One region of the Serratia sp. GW822-FHT06E05 genome, then DNA from elsewhere that is predicted to be linked to it. Evidence: riboswitches for the same ligand, from Rfam matches in the RefSeq annotation. Region 1 holds a riboswitch; each other region holds the start of a gene.
What was found. A riboswitch is a leader RNA that binds a small molecule or an ion and turns the genes downstream of it on or off. The one in region 1 is predicted to bind thiamine pyrophosphate.
Positions count from the first base shown of each region.

Region 2: another riboswitch for thiamine pyrophosphate. It lies ahead of AC1RKC_RS09745 (TenA family protein); the one in region 1 lies ahead of thiC (phosphomethylpyrimidine synthase ThiC).
Region 3: another riboswitch for thiamine pyrophosphate. It lies ahead of thiM (hydroxyethylthiazole kinase); the one in region 1 lies ahead of thiC (phosphomethylpyrimidine synthase ThiC).

Region 1 covers NZ_JBXALM010000016.1:7,063-14,821, forward strand. The annotation lists gene nudC (NAD(+) diphosphatase) at 1-672, opposite strand, end outside; gene AC1RKC_RS23715 (Rsd/AlgQ family anti-sigma factor) at 772-1,275, shown strand; TPP riboswitch at 1,314-1,438, shown strand; gene thiC (phosphomethylpyrimidine synthase ThiC) at 1,553-3,484, shown strand; gene thiE (thiamine phosphate synthase) at 3,488-4,126, shown strand; gene AC1RKC_RS23730 (HesA/MoeB/ThiF family protein) at 4,131-4,880, shown strand; gene thiS (sulfur carrier protein ThiS) at 4,877-5,077, shown strand; gene AC1RKC_RS23740 (thiazole synthase) at 5,079-5,858, shown strand; gene thiH (2-iminoacetate synthase ThiH) at 5,858-6,991, shown strand; gene AC1RKC_RS23750 (acyl-CoA thioesterase) at 7,295-7,759, shown strand, end outside.
Region 2 covers NZ_JBXALM010000002.1:447,930-455,688, reverse strand. The annotation lists gene opgB (phosphatidylglycerol--membrane-oligosaccharide glycerophosphotransferase) at 1-128, opposite strand, end outside; gene AC1RKC_RS09765 (ABC transporter substrate-binding protein) at 421-1,152, shown strand; gene AC1RKC_RS09760 (ABC transporter substrate-binding protein) at 1,205-2,140, opposite strand; gene AC1RKC_RS09755 (ABC transporter permease) at 2,169-2,936, opposite strand; gene AC1RKC_RS09750 (ABC transporter ATP-binding protein) at 2,933-3,688, opposite strand; gene AC1RKC_RS09745 (TenA family protein) at 3,685-4,365, opposite strand; TPP riboswitch at 4,431-4,533, opposite strand; gene AC1RKC_RS09740 (LLM class flavin-dependent oxidoreductase) at 4,691-5,713, shown strand; gene AC1RKC_RS09735 (GlxA family transcriptional regulator) at 5,782-6,756, shown strand; gene gap (type I glyceraldehyde-3-phosphate dehydrogenase) at 6,835-7,759, shown strand, end outside.
Region 3 covers NZ_JBXALM010000005.1:190,698-198,456, forward strand. The annotation lists gene AC1RKC_RS14400 (winged helix-turn-helix transcriptional regulator) at 1-137, opposite strand, end outside; gene AC1RKC_RS14405 (MFS transporter) at 231-1,463, shown strand; gene AC1RKC_RS14410 (GntR family transcriptional regulator) at 1,659-2,366, shown strand; gene AC1RKC_RS14415 (sugar phosphate isomerase/epimerase family protein) at 2,376-3,353, shown strand; gene AC1RKC_RS14420 (MFS transporter) at 3,461-4,726, shown strand; gene AC1RKC_RS14425 (GNAT family N-acetyltransferase) at 4,773-5,198, opposite strand; TPP riboswitch at 5,267-5,368, shown strand; gene thiM (hydroxyethylthiazole kinase) at 5,405-6,199, shown strand; gene thiD (bifunctional hydroxymethylpyrimidine kinase/phosphomethylpyrimidine kinase) at 6,196-6,996, shown strand; gene AC1RKC_RS14440 (inhibitor of vertebrate lysozyme family protein) at 7,083-7,541, shown strand.

The sequences.
Region 1 (7,759 bases):
GCCGGCGTTAAGCAGCTCTTTCGGATCGTGGCGGATCTCACCCCGATGGTAATCGGCCATAAAGGCCATCATCAGCGAATGCGGGAATGGCCAGGGTTGCGAGGTGACGTAGCGCAGGTTTTTGATTTCAATATTACTTTCCTCCATTACCTCGCGCGCAGCCGCCTGCTCCAGCGTTTCGCCGACCTCAACAAAACCGGCCAGGACAGTATGAATTCCACCGCGATGGCGCACGTGCTGGGCCAGCAGGATCTCGTCGTCACGTCGAATGGCAACAATCACGCAAGGGGCGATTTGCGGGTAGTAGCGCTCGCGGCAATTGCCACACAGACAGGCACTCTCCGTGCGACTGAGATGCATCTCGTGGCCGCAGTAACCGCAGTAGCGATGGGAACGGTAGAAGTCGGCCAGTTGCACCCCGCGCCCAGCGAGCTGGAACAGTCCACGATCGAGCTCAAGCAGTTGGCGTACCGAGCCCATGTCCTGCGGCATCGCCTGACGCACCAGCCAGACCGGCAGCCCTTCCCATTCACCAATAGCCCTGGCCATCCGCCCCTGCAGGGAGAATGACGCCGCCAAACCACACGGCAATTCACCGTTTGGTAACCAAAGTTTGCTTTCATGGCTGACAATCCACCAGCCATTTTCATTACCCGTTAATGCAAGTTCCATATCGTTGTTGCACAACCTCAGCTTCACTGGCACTCTACAAATCGGCCTTGTAACATTTTAATAACTTACTGTTACGTTTTATTACTTACGGAGTCAAACATGCTCAACCGTTTGGAAAGCCTGACTCAGCGCGTTGGTGGTAGTAATGAATTAGTTGATCAATGGCTTCAGGCTCGCAAGCAATTGCTGGTCGCCTATTGCACCCTCGTGGGTATCAAACCGAATAAAGAAAAGCATACGCCGCTGAATGAAAAAGCGCTGGAGAACTTTTGCCATAATCTGGTGGATTACCTTTCCGCCGGTCATTTTCATATCTATGACAGAATTATCAAGCAAGTGGAAGGCGCATCCAGTCCGAAAATGACGCTGTCGGTAAACATCTACCCCAAACTGTGGGCAAATACCGAACAGATTATGGCATTTCACGATCGCTATACCGAAGTGGATATCGATCAGGATGTGTGCCTGGAACTCCATCAGGCATTGTCGGATATCGGTGAAACCCTGGCGGCACGTTTTACCCTGGAAGATAAGCTGATCCAACTGGCGACCGAAGCCTGGCAACAAACGATGCCGGATAAAGCGCTGGACCAGGCACGTTAGAATTTTGTAGTTTTTTTTATTCACCCTCCTATACTGGGGGCATCTTGTCGGAGTGCCTAGCGCCTGATTTGTTCATCAAATTGGCCAGGCTGAGACCGTTAATTCGGGATCCGCGGAACCTGATCGGGTTAATACCCGCGAAGGGAACAAGAGTAATCTATCGCCACAGGCAGGTGATCCCAACAGGGATAATCCCGCCCTGTCGGCCAGCATCATTACTCCCTCCGAGCTCCAGACAAGCAACATTCCCAACCCAACACACTGGTAGGAACTTGCTATGTCTAACGTTAAAAAACCCCGTGCCCGTAAAGAGCAACGCGAAGAAGCCCAGCAGTTTATCAATACCCTTCAGGGCGTGTCCTTTCCCAATTCACGCCGGATTTATCTGCAGGGCTCACGCAACGATCTGCAGGTGCCGATGCGTGAAATCCAGCTTAGCCCGACGCTGCTTGGCGGCGACAAAGACAACCCACAGTACCAGCCCAACGAAGCCATTCCGGTATACGACACTGCCGGTCCTTATGGCGATCCGCAATCTGAACTTAATGTGCATACCGGCCTGGTAAAACTGCGTGCAGGCTGGATAGCTGAACGCGGTGATACCGAACTGCTCAATGGCGTCAGTTCCGGTTTCACCCAGCAGCGCCTGGCGGATGAAGGTCTGGATCACCTGCGTTTTGAACATCTGCCGCGGCCGCGCAAGGCGCAACCCGGCAAATGCGTCACCCAGTTGTACTACGCCCGCGCTGGCGTAATCACTCCTGAGATGGAGTTTATCGCCATCCGCGAAAACATGGGCCGCGAGCGTATCCGTGGCGATGTCCTGCGTCAGCAGCATCCAGGGCAAAGTTGGGGCGCCAATCTACCGGAGAACATCACGCCGGAATTCGTTCGCCAGGAAGTGGCCGCTGGACGCGCCATCATCCCCGCTAATATCAACCATCCCGAATCCGAGCCGATGATCATCGGACGCAATTTTCTGGTGAAAGTTAACGCCAACATCGGCAACTCGGCGGTGACCTCATCCATCGAAGAGGAGGTCGAAAAACTGGTCTGGTCCACCCGCTGGGGCGCGGATACGGTGATGGACCTGTCCACCGGCCGTTATATCCACGAAACCCGCGAATGGATCCTGCGTAACAGCCCGGTACCGATCGGCACGGTGCCTATCTATCAGGCGCTGGAAAAAGTGAACGGCGTGGCGGAAAACCTGACCTGGGAAATGTTCCGCGATACGTTACTTGAGCAGGCAGAGCAAGGCGTTGACTACTTCACCATCCACGCCGGCGTACTGTTGCGCTATGTACCGATGACCGCCAAGCGCCTGACCGGCATCGTCTCGCGCGGCGGTTCGATCATGGCTAAATGGTGTCTGTCACACCATCAGGAAAACTTCCTGTACCAGCACTTCCGCGAAATCTGCGAAATTTGCGCCGCCTATGACGTCTCACTGTCCCTGGGCGATGGCCTGCGCCCCGGCTCAATTCAGGACGCCAATGACCAAGCGCAGTTCGCCGAACTGCACACGCTGGGCGAACTGACCAAAATTGCCTGGGAATATGACGTGCAGGTGATGATCGAAGGCCCGGGTCATGTACCGATGCAAATGATCCGTCGCAACATGACCGAAGAGTTGGAGCATTGCCACGAAGCGCCGTTCTACACCCTTGGCCCGCTAACCACCGATATCGCTCCGGGCTATGACCACTTCACCTCCGGCATCGGCGCCGCGATGATCGGTTGGTTCGGCTGCGCCATGCTGTGTTACGTCACGCCGAAGGAGCACCTCGGGCTGCCGAACAAAGAAGACGTCAAACAGGGGCTGATCACCTACAAAATTGCCGCCCACGCCGCCGATTTGGCCAAAGGCCACCCGGGTGCCCAGATCCGCGATAACGCCATGTCCAAGGCGCGTTTCGAATTCCGCTGGGAAGATCAGTTCAACCTGGCGCTCGACCCGGCTACCGCCCGCGCTTATCACGACGAAACCCTGCCGCAAGAGTCCGGCAAAATCGCCCACTTCTGTTCCATGTGCGGCCCCAAATTCTGCTCGATGAAAATTTCGCAGGAAGTACGCGACTATGCCGCCGCGCAGGAAGCCGCTAAACCGATAGAAGTACAACTTACCGGCATGGAAAAAATGTCGGCCGAGTTCCGTTCACGCGGCAGCGAGCTCTACCCAGCGCCGGCAACCTGCAAGAGGAACTGAGCAATGACTGATATCACCACGCCTTTCCCCGCCACCCCGCACAAGCTGGGGTTGTATCCGGTAGTCGACAGTGTCGAATGGATTGCTCGCCTGCTGGATGCGGGTGTTACCACGATCCAACTGCGCATCAAGGATTTGCCGGATGAGCAGGTCGAAGAGGATATTGCCGCCGCCATTGCGCTCGGTAAAAGGTACAACGCCCGGCTGTTTATTAATGACTATTGGCAATTGGCGATTAAACACGATGCCTATGGCGTCCACCTGGGCCAGGAAGACCTGGAGACCACCGATTTGGCGGCCATTCACCGCGCCGGATTGCGTTTGGGCGTTTCCACCCATGACGACGCCGAGCTGGCGCGAGCCATTGCGGTGAAGCCTTCTTATATTGCGCTGGGGCATATCTTCCCGACGCAAACCAAAGACATGCCTTCCGCTCCCCAGGGCCTGGCAGAGCTGAAACGCCATATCCTCGGGTTGAGTGACTATCCGACGGTGGCGATCGGCGGGATCAGTATCGATCGCGTGGCCGACGTGTTGGCCTGCGGCGTAGGTAGCGTGGCGGTGGTCAGCGCCATTACTCAAGCGCCGGACTGGCGCGCCGCCACCGCTCAACTGCTGCAGTTGATCGAAGGCAAGGAGTAACGCCATGTTGAACGATCAAGAGTTCCTGCGTTACAGCCGCCAACTGCTGCTGGAAGATATCGGCCCGGAAGGTCAGGAGAAACTGAAGCGTTCGACGGCGTTGATCGTCGGGCTTGGTGGCTTAGGCTCCCCTGCAGCGCTCTATCTGGCTGCCGCCGGCGTCGGTACTCTGTTGCTGGCCGATGACGATACGCTTCACGCCACCAACCTGCAGCGCCAGATCCTGTACCGCAGCCCCGACGTGGAAAAAAGCAAAGCCGCTCTGGCGCAGCGCCAGTTACAGGCACTGAACCCGATGGTTGAAGCCATTGCGCTGGAGCAACGGCTGCAAGGCGAAACCTTGCACCGCGCCGTGGAGCGCGCCGATCTCATTTTGGACTGCAGCGACAATATGGAAACCCGCCATGCGGTGAACGCCGCCTGCATCAGCGCCGACAAGCCGCTTATCAGCGGCAGCGCGGTGGGTTTCAGCGGCCAGTTGCTGGTCATTGAACCGCCTTATGTCCACGGCTGTTACGCTTGCCTTTACCCGGAACAGGCAGAACCGCAGCGCAATTGCCGCACCGCTGGCGTGCTCGGCCCGGTGGTCGGCGTCATCGGTACGCTGCAAGCCCTGGAAGCGATAAAGATGCTGGCAGGCATGTCTTCACCACTGAACGGCAAACTACGGTTGTTCGACGGTAAACAACAAAGCTGGAGCACCTTGCAACTCAGCCAGGCCAGCACCTGTGCGGTATGCGGAGGGGCAGCATGAAGATCCGGCTTAATGAGCAGCCGTTGGAACTGGCGCAGCCCCTGAGTGTCGATGCTTTGCTGGAGCAACTGCAACGCCACCAGCCGGGTACCGCGCTGGCTATCAACCAAACCATCATCCCGCGCGCCGACTGGGCTAACCACCAGGTGCAGGACGGTGATGACATCCTGTTGTTTCAAGCGATCGCCGGAGGCTGACATGCTACAAATCGCCGATACCACCTTTACTTCACGCCTGTTTACCGGCACCGGCAAGTTCGCCACCCCAGCGCTGATGCTGGAAGCCCTACAGGCCTCCGGTTCGCAGCTGGTCACCATGGCGATGAAGCGCGTTGATCTGCGCGGCGGCAATGATGCCATTCTGGCGCCGCTGCAACAGTTGGGCGTTCGCCTGCTGCCCAACACCTCTGGCGCCAAAACCGCCGGCGAAGCGGTGTTTGCCGCCCGGCTGGCGCGTGAGGCGCTCGGCACTCACTGGGTAAAACTGGAAATTCACCCTGATGTGAAATACCTGCTGCCGGACCCCATAGAAACCCTGAAAGCGGCGGAAACCTTGGTAAAAGAAGGCTTTGTGGTGCTGCCTTACTGCGGTGCCGACCCGGTGCTATGCAAACGGCTGGAAGAAGTGGGCTGCGCGGCGGTCATGCCACTCGGATCGCCAATCGGTTCCAACCGGGGGCTGCGCACCCGCGACTTTCTGGAGATCATTATCGAACAGGCCAAAGTGCCGGTGGTAGTGGACGCCGGTATCGGTGCGCCGAGCCATGCACTGGAAGCCATGGAACTGGGTGCCGATGCGGTGCTGGTGAATACGGCTATCGCCGTGGCACGCGATCCCGTACAGATGGCGCATGCTTTCCGTTTGGCATTGGAAGCCGGTGAACTGGCGCGTCAGGCCGGTTTGGGCAGTAGCCAACGTAGTGCGGCGGCTTCTAGCCCGCTGACGGCTTTTCTCAGCCAGGCCGGGGAGACGTTGTGATGGCCGATGATTTCAGCCGCCGCTGGCAGCAGTTGGATTGGGACGACATCTCGCTGCGCATTAACAGTAAGACGGCGCGGGATGTGGAGCGTGCACTCAATGCGGACAAGCTGACGCGTGAAGACTTTATGGCATTGATCTCCCCTGCCGCGGCGCACTATCTGGAACCTTTGGCGCAACGTGCACAGCAACTGACTCGCCAACGTTTTGGTAACGTGGTCAGCTTCTATGTGCCCTTATACCTGTCTAATCTGTGCGCTAATGACTGCACTTACTGCGGTTTTTCAATGAGCAATCGCATTAAGCGCAAAACCCTTGATACCGCAGAAATCGAACGCGAGTGTCTGGCGATTAAAGCTTTGGGTTTTGAGCATCTGCTGCTGGTCACCGGTGAACACCAAACCAAGGTCGGCATGGATTACTTTCGCCAGCATATTCCGGCGATCCGGCGCCATTTCAGTTCGCTGATGATGGAGGTTCAACCGCTGGCGCAGGAAGAGTATGCCGAACTGAAAACGCTGGGGCTGGATGGCGTGTTGGTGTATCAGGAAACCTATCATCCCGCCACCTATCTGCAGCATCACCTCCGTGGGCAGAAACAGGACTTTCATTGGCGGTTGGCCACGCCGGATCGCCTGGGCCGCGCCGGGATCGACAAGATCGGTCTCGGCGCTCTGGTCGGGCTCTCCAACAGTTGGCGCACCGACTGCTATATGCTGGCCGAGCACTTATTCTACCTGCAGCAAACCTATTGGCAGAGCCGTTATTCCATCTCGTTCCCGCGTTTGCGCCCCTGCGCCGGCGGTATAGAACCGGCGTCGATCATGAGTGAACCGCAACTGGTGCAGTTGATCTGTGCTTTCCGGCTGTTCGCCCCCGACGTGGAACTTTCTTTGTCGACGCGTGAATCCCCGTTCTTCCGCGATCATATGATCCCGGTGGCGATCAACAGCGTCAGCGCCGGATCCAAGACACAACCCGGTGGCTATGCCGACGACGTGCCGCCTGAACTGGAGCAGTTCGAACCGCATGATGGCCGTACCCCGCAACAGGTGGCGCAAGCAATTAGCGATGCCGGTTTGCAGCCGGTGTGGAAAGACTGGGACGGCTATCTTGGGCGTGGCGCGCAATAAGCTGCAATCCATTAACCATTGCAGGGAAATCCAAAGATAGACTGCGCAAAGTCTATCAACCAAGCTGGTGCCGAAAATCACACCGGCTATAGTCCCTCTGCCGGCCGCCAAACCCGGCGCCGGCCGGGGCCGTTACCTTCTCCATGGCCCCGCTTTACCCATCCCCGGATCGTGCCGGATACCCTCCCGCGCGATCCGGGCCTTCCTTTTCGGTTTGCTCACTCATCAACGTGGTTCGGGGATTTTGACAAAGCCAACTGGTTGGACCACATTTAACCTCTCACCCCCGGCGGAATAATAACCATGAACCTGTACCTGCGACTGATTTGGATCTTTATCTCGTCACGCTGGAAAGCGCGCATGTCAATGGATGACCTGACCAGCACCCTGCAAACTCGAGTTTGGCTAAATGATATCGATATCAATCTGCACATGAATAATGGCCGCTACCTGACGGTGTGCGACCTCAATCGGGTGGATATGTTTATTCGAACCGGATTAATGAAGCTGATGCTCAAGCGGCGTTGGTCGCCGATCGTCAGTCAACTGAATATGAATTACAAAAAGGCGCTGCAGCCCTTCCAACGTTATCAAGTCAGTATGACCATTACTCACTGGGACGATCGTTACTTTTATGCGACTCATACTTTCAGTGTCGGCGATCGGATTGTGGCACTGGGCACGTCACAGGCAGTCGTTGTCGGGAAAGAAGGCGTAGTGGCGCCAGAAGAAGTAGCAGAAAGCGTGCGACAATATCAACAGGCGAGC
Region 2 (7,759 bases), on a different contig from region 1:
TTGAGGATCAGATAGCTGCCCAGCAGCGTCAGCAGGGTGGCCAGCCACCAGCGGTTGGCGGCGGCACGGGTGCGGTAGATTAAAATTGAGGCTAAAAAAAGTGCAAACGAGATTAATGCTGAAACCATCCACCGTACCCTGTCTGATTAAAAAGGAAATCTTAACTGCCCTGGCAAACGCCGCCGACCCAAGCACGACGCGAAAGAGGAAGGGTATAGCGCATTGAAAGCGCCAGGGTCAATGCGTGTTTGCGCTGCCCTGGCGTGGCAGAGTGCGATCGGTCGTTTTTGTGACAATAGTGTGACATGAATCACGCCAGCGAGGCGAAAAGCGGCTGAATGTTGCTCATCCGAGGTTTGGCTCTAGCCTTAATGGAGAGCGTCGACGAAACACCTTCACCCTTTTTTTCAGGAGAAAGCCATGCATAGCATTCCCGCCGCCGTACTCGATGATTTGGCCCCGCAGGGGATCCTGCGTGCGGCCATCAATCTGGGCAATCCGGTGTTGGCGCAGAGGGGGCCAGACGGCGAACCTCAGGGGGTATCCGTGACGCTGGCCGGCGCGCTGGCCCGCGAGTTGGGCGTGGCGCTGGAGTTGGTGACCTATGATGCCGCAGGCAAGGTTTTTGCCGCGTTGGAAACCGGAGACTGGAACATCGCCTTTATGGCCATCGAACCAGTGCGGGCGGCGCAGATCGCGTTCAGTGCGCCTTATGCGATCATTGAGGGGACCTATCTGGTGGCCCAGGCGTCTGCCTGGCAACAGGTTGCCGAACTTGATCGGCCCGAGGTGCGCATTGCCGTAGGCCAGGGAGCGGCTTACGACCTGTATCTGTCGCGAACCTTAAAGCAGGCGCAACTGGTACGTGCCGATACCTCCGCCGACGCGATCGCCTTGTTCCTCGAACAGGGGTTGGATGCGGCTGCGGGCGTGCGTCAACCGTTGCTGGCTGCCGCAGCGCAAAACCCGGGGTATCGAGTGCTGGCCGGGCATTTCACTGCCATCCAGCAGGCCATGGCGGTTCCGCGACAAAAAGCGTCGGGGGCGGCCTATGTGCGTGATTTTGTGGAGCGGTGCAAGGCGAGTGGCCTGGTGCTGCAGGCTTTGCAGCGCAGCGGTCAGGGTGACGTTACCGTCGCGCCTTCTGCCTGAGGGGGAATGGCAGGGGCGCGACATACAGCGCCCCTGATAAAGCGAATAACCTTTAATTCAGCTCCACCGCGTATTGCTCCACCGGCGTGATTTTTTTGATCAGCTTGTTGTCGAACAGGAATTGTTCGTAGGCTTGATAGCGCGCTTTATCCAGCTTCGCCGGATCGGTTGCGAACAGCGGCAGGCTGGCTTGCCAGGCCTGTTTGTTCAGCTCGGTATTGAGTTCCGGATGGGCTTTGGCGAACGCCAGCCAGCTTTCCTGCGGATGGGCGTGCAGATAGTCGCTGCCTTTTTTCAGCGCCGCGAGGAATTTTTTGATTTTCGGCTCGGCCAGCGAATCGCGATTGGCGACGATAATCAGCTCGTCGTAGCTCGGCACACCGTAGTCTTCCACGTTAAATACCACCGGATCTTTGCCCTGCAGTTTCAGCTCCAGCGCTTCAATGTTGCGATAGCCGCCGATTACCGCATCGACCTGGCCCGCCAGCAGGGCGCTGGTCAGTTGGAAGTTAACGTTAATCAGTTTGGTTTCATTGGGGTTGAGGTGTTCATGCTCAAGCATGGTCGCCAAGGTGGCTTGTTCGATGCCGCTGACCGAATAGCCGATTTTTTTACCCTTAAGTCCTGCCGGGGTGGTGATGCTTTTATCCAGCGTCATCACGGTATTAAGCGGTGAGTTAATCAGGGTGCCTACGCGCACCAGCGGCAGGCCCTGATCGGTAAAAAAGTGCAGCTGCGGCTGGTAGGTGATGGCCAAATCGGCCTGTTTTGCCGCCACCAGGCGCGGCGGCAGCGCCGGGTCGGAAGGGGGCACAATCTTGACGTCCAACCCTTCGGCCTTGAAGGCGCCGATCTGCTCGGCCACCATGATGGGCGCGTGGTCGGGGTTAATATACCAGTCGAGCACCAGCGTCAGTTTTTCCGCGGCATTGGCCTGGCTTGCCAGCGTGGCGCCGAGCAGCAGCCCGCAGACGGTATTTTTAAGCATGGTTGTTACCCTTGTTGTTGTGAGGCGATCAATCATTTTCCGGTGCCCAGTCGATCAGGCGCAGCAATAGCGCGTCTACCGTCACCCATAGCAAGACGGTCATCAGCACCAAAATAAACAGCGCGGCAAAGCAGATGTCGGTCTGCATGCGCGCGTTGGCGTTAAGCATGACGTAACCCAGGCCTTCCGCCGAGCCAACCCATTCGCCGATGATGGCGCCGATAGGGGCGACGGCGGCGGCCATCCGCAGTCCGGAACCGAAAGCCGGTAGCGCTGCCATCAGCCGCACGTGACGCAGTTGGGCCCAGGGAGAAGCACGTAGGGTACGGGCCAGATCGAGATAATCGTTATTGACCCGGCGTAGCCCATCGAAGAAGGCGGAAGTGACCGGGAAGAAAATCACCAGCACCGCCATTACCACTTTGGCGCTCATGCCAAAGCCGAACCACAGCACCAACAGCGGCGCCAGCGCAAACACCGGGATCGCCTGGCTGGTCAGCACCAACGGCATCAACCAGCGCTGCAGGCGCGGCGAAAAGATCATGCACAGCGCCAGCGTGGCACCGAGCAAAACCCCGGCCAGCAAACCGCAGGCGATCTCCGAGGCGGTGATCAGCGTGTGATAAGCGAGGTACGCCCGGTTGTCCCACAGCGCCTGTGCCACCGCCGAGGGGGAGGGCAACAGGAAGGCGGGGATATCGCCCAGCGTGGCCAGTGCCCACAGCAGCAACAGGCCGGCGAACACCGTCAGGCTGCGACGCATCCGCGACAGACGGCTTTCAGGGAGGTTTTTCATCCGGCGGCCCTCACCAGTTGCAGCAGCAACTCGCTCTGGCTTTTCAGCAGCTGAGGATTGTCCGGCGCTCGCGGCGGTAAGTCCTCGATAACATGACTGTCGTCCAGCCCCGCCGGATAACGGGACAGCACCAGCAGGCGGTGGCTTAGGCGGCAGGCCTCCATGGGGTCGTGGGTGATCAGCAGCACGGTATGCTGCGCCAGCAGTTCGGCGGCCAACTGCTGGATCATGGCGCGGGTGATGGTATCCAGCGCGGAGAAGGGTTCATCCATCAACACAATCGGCTGGCGCTCATACAGCGTGCGGGCAATAGCGGCACGTTGACGCATGCCACCGGACAGTGCGGCAGGCAAGCTGCGGCCATAGCCGGTCAAGCCCACGCGTTCCCGCAGATGTTCCGCCCAGGCGCGGTCGACCTTTTCGCCGCGCAGCCGCGCACCGAGGCTAATATTCTCGTCAATTGTCAGCCAGGGATAGAGCAGATCCTTTTGTCCCATATAGGCGATACGCCCGGTTATCGGCAGGCCATCGCTGCCGATAACCGTACCGGAAGTGGGTTTCGCCAGCCCGGCGATGATCTTCAGCAGGCTGGTCTTCCCCGCGCCGCTGGCGCCGAGTAGGGCAACGAAGCTGCCGCCGGCGATATCGAAATTCAGACCATCGAAAATCACCTGCTGACCAAAGCGCAGGGTCAGATCCCGTACCTGAATACCGGGCCGGGCATTGCCGTACTGCGTGTCGCCGAGGCTCATTGGGCATTCAACCCCATCTGCCAGAAGGCGGATTCCAGGCGGGTGGCGGTGGTGAAAATCGCCGACAGTTCGTTTAGACGGCTTGGGGCACCCCGCTGGAGGCCAACGTTTTCCAGCAGGTCGAGGGAGGCTTGTACGCCGCTCAGATACGTGGGATCACCATAGTTGCGGATCCACGAGGCATAGGGATTGCCTTCCATCACGGTGTTGGGATCGTTAAGCAGGCGCAGGCCGATTTCGGCATAGCCAGCGACGCAGGGCATTAACGCTGCCAGCAGATCCAGAGCATCTCCGGCGTGGCCGATATCGAGCACATAGCGGGTGTAATTGAGGGTTTCCGGCGCTTCGGGTTCGGCGGCTATCTGCGGTTCGCTCAATCCCCAGTCGGCACAATAGGCCAGGTGCAGGGGCAGTTCGGCGACAATGGCATTGAGCGAAGCGGTAGCGGCGCGCATTTCCGGCAGGGTGCGCAGTTTGCTGACCAGCAGGGCATAGGCGCGGGCAAAGTGGATCAGGAACAGATAATCCTGCGTCAGGTAGCGGCGAAAAGCGGGTTCCGGCAGCGTACCGGCGGCCAGTTGCTGAATAAAGGGGTGTGCGACATAGTCCTGCCAGTAACCGCCGGCCTGTTGGCGCAGCTTGCCGTAAAGACCGTTATCGAATAAGGGAGTAAACATGGGACCTCCAAAAGTGAGTGGAGATCCGGGCGCGCTGAGGTGAGGTATGAACAGGCAACCGCCGTGAGGGGATTGCCGACCGTCCCTTCGCTGGCATGACCCAGATCAGGTTCAAAGGGTTCGGCTTGCGCCATCTCAGCCCGTAACAGGACACCCCTCGGAGGAGCCTGTTATACGATATTTACTTTTTGATTACAATGCTCAGGCAGTGTGGCGTTGTGGCGTAAAAGGATCCGTTTAGTGCGATCGGCCACGATATTTCTGGCCGGAAGGGGGCGATTTTTGTCACTGTAATCCGGTCATTAATGAATCTAAGGATCACCCCATGAAGAAAATCGGCTTCCTTTCTTTCGGCCACTGGACGCCTTCGTCGCAGTCGGGCACCCGTTCGGCGGCAGATGCGCTGCTGCAATCCATTGATCTTGCCGTTGCGGCAGAAGAGCTGGGGGCGGATGGGGCTTATTTTCGCGTACACCACTTTGCCCGCCAGCTTGCCTCGCCATTCCCGCTGTTGGCGGCCATCGGCGCCAAAACCCAGCGTATTGAGATCGGCACCGGCGTGATCGACATGCGCTATGAAAATCCGCTTTATATGGTCGAAGATGCCTGCGCCGCCGACCTGATTTCCGGCGGGCGGCTGCAACTGGGCATCAGCCGCGGTTCTCCCGAACAGGTGATTGATGGCTGGCGTTATTTTGGTTACACGCCTGCCGAAGGCGAGACCGAAGCCGATATGGCGCGCCGCCATACCGACGTCCTGTTGGAGGCGCTGCGTGGCGAAGGCTTTGCTGAACCTAACCCGCAACCGATGTTCCCGAACCCGCCGGGCTTGCTGCGGGTAGAACCTTTCTCCGCCGGGCTGCGCGATCGCATCTGGTGGGGCGCCAGCTCAAACGCCACGGCGATCTGGGCGGCGAAGCTGGGCATGAATCTGCAAAGCTCGACGCTGAAAAACGACGAAACCGGCGAGCCCTTCCACGTGCAGCAGGCCAAGCAGATCCGCGCTTATCGCGATGCCTGGAAGGCCGCGGGTCATGCACGCCAGCCGCGGGTGTCGGTCAGCCGCAGCATCTTTGCGCTGATGAACCAGCAGGATCGCAGCTATTTCGGCAACAGCGGTCAGGACAGCGATCAGGTGGGGTATATCGATCAGCAGACTCGCGCGGTATTCGGCCGTAGCTATGCCGCCGAGCCGGAACTGCTGATCAAGCAGTTGGCGCAGGACGAAGCGATTGCCGAAGCCGATACCTTGCTGCTGACCGTGCCCAACCAGTTGGGCGTTGACTACAACGCCCACGTGATTGAGTCGATCCTGACCCATGTCGCCCCGGCGCTGGGCTGGCGCTGATGAGAGAAAACGCTTCTCAAACCGGGAAGCGTTATTGACTTATTTTGTCGATTTTGTATTTTAAGGCCATGCATACATTTCTGATTATCGTCCCCGAAGGGGGCATGCTGTTCGAATCGGCGGGGATCGCCGACATCCTGATGCAGGCCAACCGCTTGCGGCCCGATGACGCGCCGCTCTACCAGATGGCGATAGTCACCACGCAAACTCACCGGGTGGTGCATGGCTTGTCCGGTTTGAATCTGTTGGCCGATCATCGCCTGGCGGATCTCGACCCTGAGGTGGAACGCGATACCATTATCGTTACCGGCAAAGGGGCGACCGAGGAAGAAAGCGCCTTTGTGGTGGATTGGCTCCGCCGTGCGGCCCCCAAAGCGCGGCGCGTGGCCTCCGTTTGCGGTGGGGCGATGCTGCTGGCCGAGGCCGGTCTGCTGGACGGCCGCCGGGCGACCACCCATTGGCGACTGCTGGAAACCTTGCAGGCCCGTTTCCCCAAAGTGAAGGTCGAAAATGGGCCGATTTACGTACAGGATGGTGCGGTCTGGACCTCTGGCGGCGTCAGCTCCGGGTTTGATCTCACGCTGGCGCTGGTGGAGGACGATTACGGTTTCGTGCAGGCCCGCGAAGTGGCGCAGGATTTGGTGATGTTTTTGCGCCGCCCCGGCGGGCAGGCGCAGTTCAGCCGTTACCCACTGAATCAGGCCAAAACACCGGGCCCTATCCGCGATCTGCAGAGCTGGATCCTGGAGAATCTGGCCGAGGATCTTTCCGTTGAGAAACTGGCCGAACGGGTTGCCATGAGTCCGCGCAACTTTACGCGCGTGTTCACGCGTGAAACCGGCATTTCACCCGCCAAATTTGTCGAAGAAGGGCGCTTGTACATCGCCCGTCAGCGTCTGGAACAGAGCTCACAAGGCATTGAACAAATCGCCACCAGCAGCGGTTTCGGCAATGCGCTCAATCTGCGCCGCGTTTTCGAACGGCATCTGCAACTGACCCCAACCGAATACCGCGATCGCTTCCATTCACGCACTTTGGCATAAATTGATCTATAAACGTCATTTACGACATGCTCCCTGCGGCTTAAATTTACACCAGAGCCAATAACGAAGGAGTAGATCATGGTCAAAGTAGGCATTAATGGATTCGGCAGAATCGGCAGGAATGTTTTGCGTGCTGCGTTAGGTCGCAGCGACTTTGAAGTTGTGGCGATCAATGATTTGACCGACAGCAAAACCCTGGCGCATCTGCTGAAATACGATTCGCTCTCGGGCCGGCTGGCGGCCAGCGTCGAGGCCGGTGAAAACCAGCTGCTGCTGGACGGCAGGCCAATTCATGTCTTCTCTGAAAGAGATCCGGGCGCCATTCCATGGAAAAGCGTGGGCGTAGACGTGGTGATCGAAGCGACCGGTTTTTTTGCCGACAAAGCCAAGGCGGAAGTGCACATCACGCGTGGTGGCGCCAAGCGAGTGATTATCTCTGCGCCGGCAAAAGACGACGACATTACGATAGTGATGGGTGTTAACCAGGATCAGTACGATCCGGCCAAGCATCGGGTGGTCAGCAACGGCAGTTGTACCACCAACGGTTTGGCGCCCGCCGCGCAGGTGCTGCATCAAGCCTTTGGTATTGAGTACGGCCTGATGAACACCACCCATGCCTACACCAACAGCCAGGCGCTGCACGATCAGCCGGAAAAAGATTTACGGGGCGCCCGTGCCGCCGCGGAGTCGATTGTGCCTTACTCCAGCGGTGCGGCGAAAGCGCTCGGTAAGGTGATCCCGAGCCTGGATGGCCGCCTGACCGGTTATTCGCTACGAGTGCCGGTGCCGGTGGTCTCTATCGTCGACCTGACGGTCACGCTGAAACGCGAAGTGACCAGCGAAGAAATCAACGCCGCTTTCCGCCAGGCTGCGGAGTCAGGGCCACTGAAGGGCATTCTCGGTTACAGCGATGAGCCTTTGGTGTCGAGCGATTATAAAGGCGACCCGCGCTCGTCGATTATTGATGGGCTTTCCACGCTGGTGATCGGCGGCAAGTTGGTCA
Region 3 (7,759 bases), on a different contig from region 1:
AGCCCCTTTTGGAATTCACTGAAGCGGCGCACGCCGTCGAACGCGTCGCGCACAATCAACAGTGACCACCAGTCGCCAATCACATCCAAAGTGCGTGCCACCGGGCACGGCGCATCTTCCAGGCTTTTACGTTTCACGTTATCCCTCCTGCCACACTATCTGGTTGCATTATAAAACCTCTGCGCGTAATGTCCATTGGGTTTAATAATGAAACCGCTTTGGAGAAAACGATGAGTGACAAAACGCTGGATCCGATCTGCGTATCTCAGGCGAGGGGACTGAGTCGGCTGCCGGCTTCGCTGGTGTTGTTGCTGGCCGGCGCCAGCGCTTTTAGCGTGGCTAATGTCTATTACGCCCAGCCGTTGTTGGATGCCATAGCCCAGGAATTTGCTATCAGCGTGGCGTCGGTGGGTATGGTGATCACCGCCACCCAGCTTGGTTGCGCGTTGGCGCTGGTATTGGTGGTACCGCTGGGGGACCGCATTAATCGCCATCGGCTGTTAGCGGTACAGCAACTGTTGTTGATTGCCGCATTGTGCATGGTCGGTTGGGCAAACAGCAGCCTGCTTATGCTGATCGGCATGTTGCTGGTGGGATTATTGGGCACCGCCATGACACAGGGACTCATCGCTTTTGCCGCCACGCTGGCGGCACCTCATGAGCGTGGGCGGGTCGTGGGGGCGGCGCAGGGCGGTGTAGTGCTGGGTCTGCTATTGGCGAGAACCCTGTCCGGCGCGTTGGCAGACGCAGGAGGTTGGCGCACGGTGTATTTTTTTTCCGCCGGAGTGACGCTGGTCTTGCTGCCGATTCTGGCACGTTTGCTGCCTGCACCGAGCACGCCGCCTTCAACGCTTAGCTACACCGCCTTGCTGCGTTCGATGCTGACGCTGTTGCTGCGCGATCGCACGTTGCAAATTCGCGGCATACTGGCGCTGTTGATGTTTGCGGCATTCAGCATCTTCTGGAGTGCATTGGTGCTGCCGCTGAGTCAGGCACCGTTCAACTTTTCGCATTCGGTGATTGGCGCCTTTGGCCTGGTGGGCGCGGTGGGGGCGCTGGCGGCGGTAAGAGCAGGGCACCTGGCGGACCGCGGCTTGGCGCAGGTGGCGAGCGGCATCTGTCTGCTGCTGTTGGTGCTGGCCTGGCTGCCGCTCGGCATGCTGGATTATGGCCTGGGGTGGTTGATTATCGGCATTGTATTGCTCGATTTGGCAGGCCAAGCCATTCATGTGTTGAATCAGAGCCTGATTTTCAGCGCACATCCGCAGGCGCATAGCCGGTTAGTGGGCGTCTACATGCTGTTCTATGCCATTGGCAGTGGGCTCGGCGCTTTTGCCAGCACTCACGTATTTGCACTGGCTGGTTGGCAGGGGGTGTGCTGGTTGGGGGCGGGCGTCAGCTTTATTGCCCTGGTGTTCTGGGGCCTGACGCTGCGTGCGATGCCGATGGCGCCGGGAAAATGACGGCGTTTTTGATTCTGCCTGGCTCCTTGCTTAATCCGCAGTAAGAGAGGACCGGAGGGGGGATCTTGCCCAAGGTTGCCAAGATCCCTTCTGTTCTGGGACCGAAGTCACACATAAAATCCAATACCCCCATTGTTTGTCATAATTCACCGCGATACTGTTGTGCAATCTGGTTTAAACCAATTAGGTGTGGATATGAAAAACAGCTCAACCGTTGAATTGGCAAAGGCCAGGTTGAATGACTGGCTGAGCCAGGGGGCAATCGCCCCCGGTGACAAGCTTCCTTCGGAGCGAGAACTGGGAGAATTGCTGAACATCAAACGCATGACGTTACGTCAGGCGCTGTTGTTCCTGGAAAGCGAATCGAGGATCTTCCGCAAGGATCGACGGGGTTGGTTTGCGGCACTGCCGCGTTTTAACTATAACCCCAATTCCTCTACCAGTTTCAAACAGGCGGCTATCGAGCAGGGCCGTTGTCCCTCCTGGGACTATATGACCAAAGAGTGCGTATTGGCAGCTCCGGGGTTTATCAAAGAGTTATTGCAGGTCGACGCGGCGAGCGAGATCTACAAGATTTCTGGTTGGGGTGCGCTGGATAATCACATCGTGTTTTATCACGAAACCTTTATCAGCCCGCGAGTGGCACCCGGTTTTATCGAACGCCTGGGTGAGAACTCGTTTGCCGAGGTCTGGGAACAGGCTTATGGCACTTCCACGCGAACCCGTCATCTGGCCTTTAAACCCACCCGGTTATCCGGAGAGGCCTGCAAGGTGATGGGCGGAAACGCCAGCACGCCTGCGATTTTGGTCGAAAAGCATCGTGCCGATGCCGAACGCCGTATCGTGCAGGTGGATATCGAGCACTGGCGCTTCGAGTCGGTAGATTTCTTTATTAACTTATAGGTGAATATCATGGATCGCTTAACGGCGGAGAAAGTCCTTCTACGGGCGCATAACTTGCCCCTTTACCTGCATGCTTACGCCTTTCATCTCAATATGCGTATGGAGAAGATCCTGCCAGAGGATTTGTTGAGCATCGCCCATCAGCAGCGGTTGCGAGGGGTGAAGGTGCATGTGCTGGATGGGGAAAGTCAGGCGCTTTGCCATGCTGATGATGCCCGGCTGCGCCGGTTTGGCGAACAGGCTCGGCGCTATGGATTGGATATTCATATCGAAACCAGCGCCTCCGACTCGCAAACTATCGATCAGGCGGTGAATATCGCGCTGAAATGTGGGGCCAGCTCAGTGCGTTTTTATCCGCGCTATCAGGGCCCTTTGCAAGAGGTGTTGGCGCGTATCGGTGCGGATATTCAGTACATCAAACAGCGTTATCAACACAGCGGCCTGAGTTTTACTCTGGAACAGCATGAAGATCTCAAGAGCCATGAATTGGTCGGCCTGGTCCAGGCGGCAGATTTCCCTCAGCTTTCCCTGCTGTTTGATTTCGCCAACATGATTAACGCCAATGAAGAGCCGCTGCCGGCACTGGCGGCAATGAGTGGGGAAATCACTCAGGTGCACATCAAGGACGCAATTATTGTGCGAGAGAACAAGGGGATGGGGCATCGTGCCTGTATTTCCGGACAGGGAGATCTGCCATTCCGAGAACTGTTATTGGGGCTGATCTGTCTGGGTGAAGATCAACCGCAGGTCACCGCCTACGGGCTGGAAGAAGAGGTGGATTATTACGCACCGCCGTTTCGTTTCAGCGACGAAGGGAATAATCCTCCCATTCCATGGCGAGAAATGAGTGAAACAGCGTTACCGGAGCAAGGGTTGGAAGCGCGATTAAAGAAAGAAACTCAAGATGCTTTAAATCAAATTCACTATGTTCGCACCATCATTGACAGTTTAACGCAGCAAGCTCAGGAACTGCTAAATCCGGCATAATATAAAAATAAATCTATAAATCACATATTCTCGCTGATGAGCGATCAACGCTCGCCTCATTATCGGGTAAACAACACCGCTTATTAATTATTGGCTGTGAGGGGACTATGTTAACTAAAAAAAGATGGGCATTATTTAGCTTGTTGGTTTTATGTGGAGGGACAATCTATAAATTGCCTTCCCTTAAAGATGCTTTTTATGTTCCGATGCAACAGTATTTTCACTTGAGTAACGGCGAAATAGGCAATGCCATGTCGGTTAACTCGATTGTGACGACCATTGGCTTCTTCTTATCAATCTATTTTTCCGATCGCCTGCCGCGACGTTTTACCATGTCGTTTTCGCTGATTGCTACTGGCTTGCTTGGTATCTACCTGTCCAGCATGCCGGGGTACTGGGGCATACTGTTTGTCTGGGCGCTGTTCGGCGTGACCTGTGACATGCTGAATTGGCCGGTGCTGCTCAAATCGGTGAGTATGCTGGGGGATAATACTCAGCAGGGGCGGTTGTTCGGCTTTTTTGAAACCGGGCGCGGGGTTGTGGACACGGTGGTGGCCTTTTCTGCGCTGGCGCTGTTTACCGCATTTGGTAGCGGCTACCTGGGTTTTAAAGTCGGCATATTGTTTTATTCGGCCATCGCCATTTGCGTAGGGATTATTATTCTGTTGGTGATGAAAGAAAGCCCAGAGGAAAAGTTACCCGCTAAAGAACAAACCCCTGTCAATAAAAAGCCTGGAATGGGCAGCGTATTGAAAAACAAAACTGTATGGCTGATTGCCTTCAGCGTTTTCTGTGTTTACGCGGTGTATTGCGGATTGACGTTCTTTATTCCTTTCCTGAGTCATGTCTATGCGCTGCCGATTGCACTGGTGGGTGCTTACGGGATCATTAATCAATACTGCTTAAAAATGGTGGGTGGACCGATTGGTGGTCTCATTGCCGATAAAGTATTAAAGTCTCCCAGCAAGTATTTATTCTATACCTTTATTATCAGCGCCATTGCGCTGGCGCTATTGATCCTGTTACCGCATGAACAAATGCCGGTTTACTTGGGCATGGCCTGTACGCTGGGATTTGGTGCAGTGGTCTTTACCCAAAGAGCGGTGTTCTTTGCCCCCATCGGTGAGGCCGGCATTGACGAAGAACATACCGGTGCGGCTATGGCGCTGGGCAGCTTTATCGGTTATGCCCCGGCGATGTTCTGTTTTAGCCTGTACGGTCATATTCTCGATGCCTTCCCAGGACTGACCGGTTACAAGATTGTTTTCGGGCTGATGGGTATGTTTGCCTGTGCCGGGATCATAGTGTCGGGGCTGTTGGTCAGAAATATCCGCGCACGTGCAAAACTGACCCCGGCAGCTTCTGTCGCCTGAGCCGGGGGCTTTAATGAACGGGCACGGTTTGCGCTGTGCCCTTATTTTATTTTGCCGGGGAATGCAGCAGGTAATATTCTTCCCCGCCGTCATTGCCGGTAGTGATGATTCGCCAACCGTGCTTGTGGTAGAACGCCAGCGCCTTCTCATTCTTCACCAGGCATTTCAGCGAACCGGTGGCGGTAAAGGTCTGTTCTGCCGCTTGTAACAGAGCGCTGCCGACGCCGAGCGGCGGCAGATGCGGATCGACATACAGGTTGTGAATAAAGTTGTCCTGGCGATAAATCGACACAAATCCCAGCCGCTTCCCCTGATCTTCCGCCACCCAAATATCTTCGCCCAGCGTTGAGCGATCGAAATCCTCCAGCCGGTAATCTTCGGTATCGCGCCACGGAAACGCCGCTTTACGCGAAGCCAGATACAGGGTGCGCAGGAAGGGGCGATCGGCCTCTTGGTATTTTCTTATCTGCATGGCGCCTCCTTTTTATTTTTTGACACTATAGCGCGATTGACCTCACCGGCGGCAACCCCAATAATGGCCGTCTTGACTCGGGGTGCCCTGCGCGATGCGCAGTGGCTGAGATTTTACCCGTATTACCTGATCTGGATTATGCCAGCGTAGGGAAGTCTCGGTGCCTCAACCGGTACCCGCCTTCTTGAACGCCGGTTGGGAGGAATATGCTCGCTCGACCTGATGTTTTCCCCGGCGCCCGCGCCGCGGCCTGTTTGACTCAATTTAAACGCCAATCGCCCCTGATCCATTGCCTGACCAACGAAGTGGTGCAGGAACTGACGGCTAACGTCCTGTTGGCGCTCGGCGCTTCGCCGGCAATGGTGGTGGAACCGACCGAAGCGGCGCAGTTCAGCCGACTGGCGGATGCGGTGCTGATCAACGTTGGCACCCTCAATGCATCACGCGCTGAATCCATGCTGGCCGCGGTGGAAGCTGCCAACGTGGCACAAACCCCCTGGACGCTGGATCCGGTAGCGGTCGGCGGGTTGGTGTATCGCACCGCGTTTGCCCATCGTTTGTTGGGTGAGAAGCCGGCGGCGATCCGCGGCAACGCTTCTGAAATCATGGCGCTGAGGGGTCTGCAGGCTAACGGACGTGGCGTCGACAGTGCAGACGACTCGCTGGTGGCATTGCCGGCGGCGCGCGAATTGGCGCGCAGCAGCGGTGCGGTAGTGGCAGTAACCGGCGTTGTTGATTACATCACCGATGGCCAGCGTGACTGGGCGGTCACCGGCGGCGATGTGCTGATGACGCGGGTGGTCGGTACCGGTTGTGCACTTTCTGCAGTGGTGGCGGCATTTTGCAGTTTACCGGGCGATCGGCTCGATAACGTGGCGACCGCCTGCCGGGTGATGTCGCTTTGCGGTGAACGGGCCACGCGCCGTGCCGCCGGGCCGGGCAGTTTCACCCCGGCGTTCCTCGACGCACTGTATCAACTGCGCCCGGAGGAACTGCAATGAAACGCATTAACGCACTGACAATTGCCGGGACCGATCCGAGTGGCGGCGCCGGCATTCAGGCCGATCTAAAAGCTTTCTCTGCGTTGGGGGCCTATGGTGCCTCGGTGATTACCGCGCTGGTGGCGCAAAACACCCGTGGTGTGCAGTCGGTCTACAACATAGATCCGGCCTTTGTCGCCGCTCAGCTGGATTCCGTCTTCAGCGACCTGCGCATCGACAGCACCAAGATTGGCATGTTGGCCAACGCCGATATTGTGCAGGCGGTGGCGGAGCGTTTGCGCCATTATCAGCCGTCGTTTGTGGTACTGGATACCGTGATGCTGGCAAAAAGCGGCGATCCGCTGCTGGCGCCGGAAGCGGTGGATTCGATCCGTCGTGAACTGTTGCCGCTGGTGTCGATCATCACGCCGAACCTGCCGGAGGCGGCGGTGCTGCTGGCATGCGCCCCGGCGGAAAATGAGCGCCAGATGCGCGAGCAGGGCCGGGCGCTCCTGGCGATGGGGTGCCAGGCGGTGTTGATGAAAGGGGGTCACCTTAGCGAAAGCGAAAGTCCGGATTGGCTGTTTACGGCCGAGCAGGAGCTGCGGTTTACCGCGCCGCGCGTGGCGACCCGACATACTCACGGCACCGGCTGTACGCTGTCTGCCGCCCTGGCGGCGCTGCGACCGCGTCACGACGACTGGGCCGAAACGGTCGCTGCCGCCAAGGACTATTTGCAACAGGCCCTGCTGCAGGCGGATACCCTGGAAGTGGGGCACGGTATTGGGCCGGTACATCATTTTCATGCCTGGTGGTAAGTCAACTTTTTGCTACCCTTGTGGTCTGACTAGATCCAGACCCGGCTTGGGCCGGGTGCAACCGAATTTTTTCTAGGGAGAAGGCAATGACAGGACAAAACGCACTTCGCGGCGCCATCTTCGGCGCGTTACTCAGCTTCAGCGTGGGTGGTTTCGCTCAGCAGATCGTCACCACCTCGGACGTGATCCAACAGCCGGGTTACCAGACCAGTTGGCAAAATATGGTCAAAGGGCAGGCTCGCTTGCCGGGTTGGGCGCGCAAGGGGATGGGAACCTCCACGCCGGCGCAGAGCCTGAGCTGGAAAGGGCAGAACTATCTGGTGGGCAATCTGTGCAAGCCGCATGACTGCGCCAACAACTTTATGATAGTGGCGTTTAAGGAAGACAAATCACAGGCCTGGGCCGTGCGCGTTGAGGTGGCGGATAAGCCGGAAGCGGTTGACCATCCGAAGAAATACGCCAAATACCAATGGCTGGGTAAACCGAACGACGATATGAAGGCGTTGCTGAAACAACAGTTTGAGAATAATCCCGACTGGAAATAATCAGTTTTCGGCTGAAGGCATCTGCATTCAGCCGAATTTTTAAGGTATGTGTCTATTATTGAAATGAAATTTATATAAAATAAATCCTGGTGAGGAGTATATTGCTTCGTCATGAATTAATTATCTAATTGTATCTATGCTTTATCATTTTGTTTTTCCTGTTATATATATTCCTTTGCCATTTAATTGGTTGCATGATTTATGGTTATTTTTGCCTG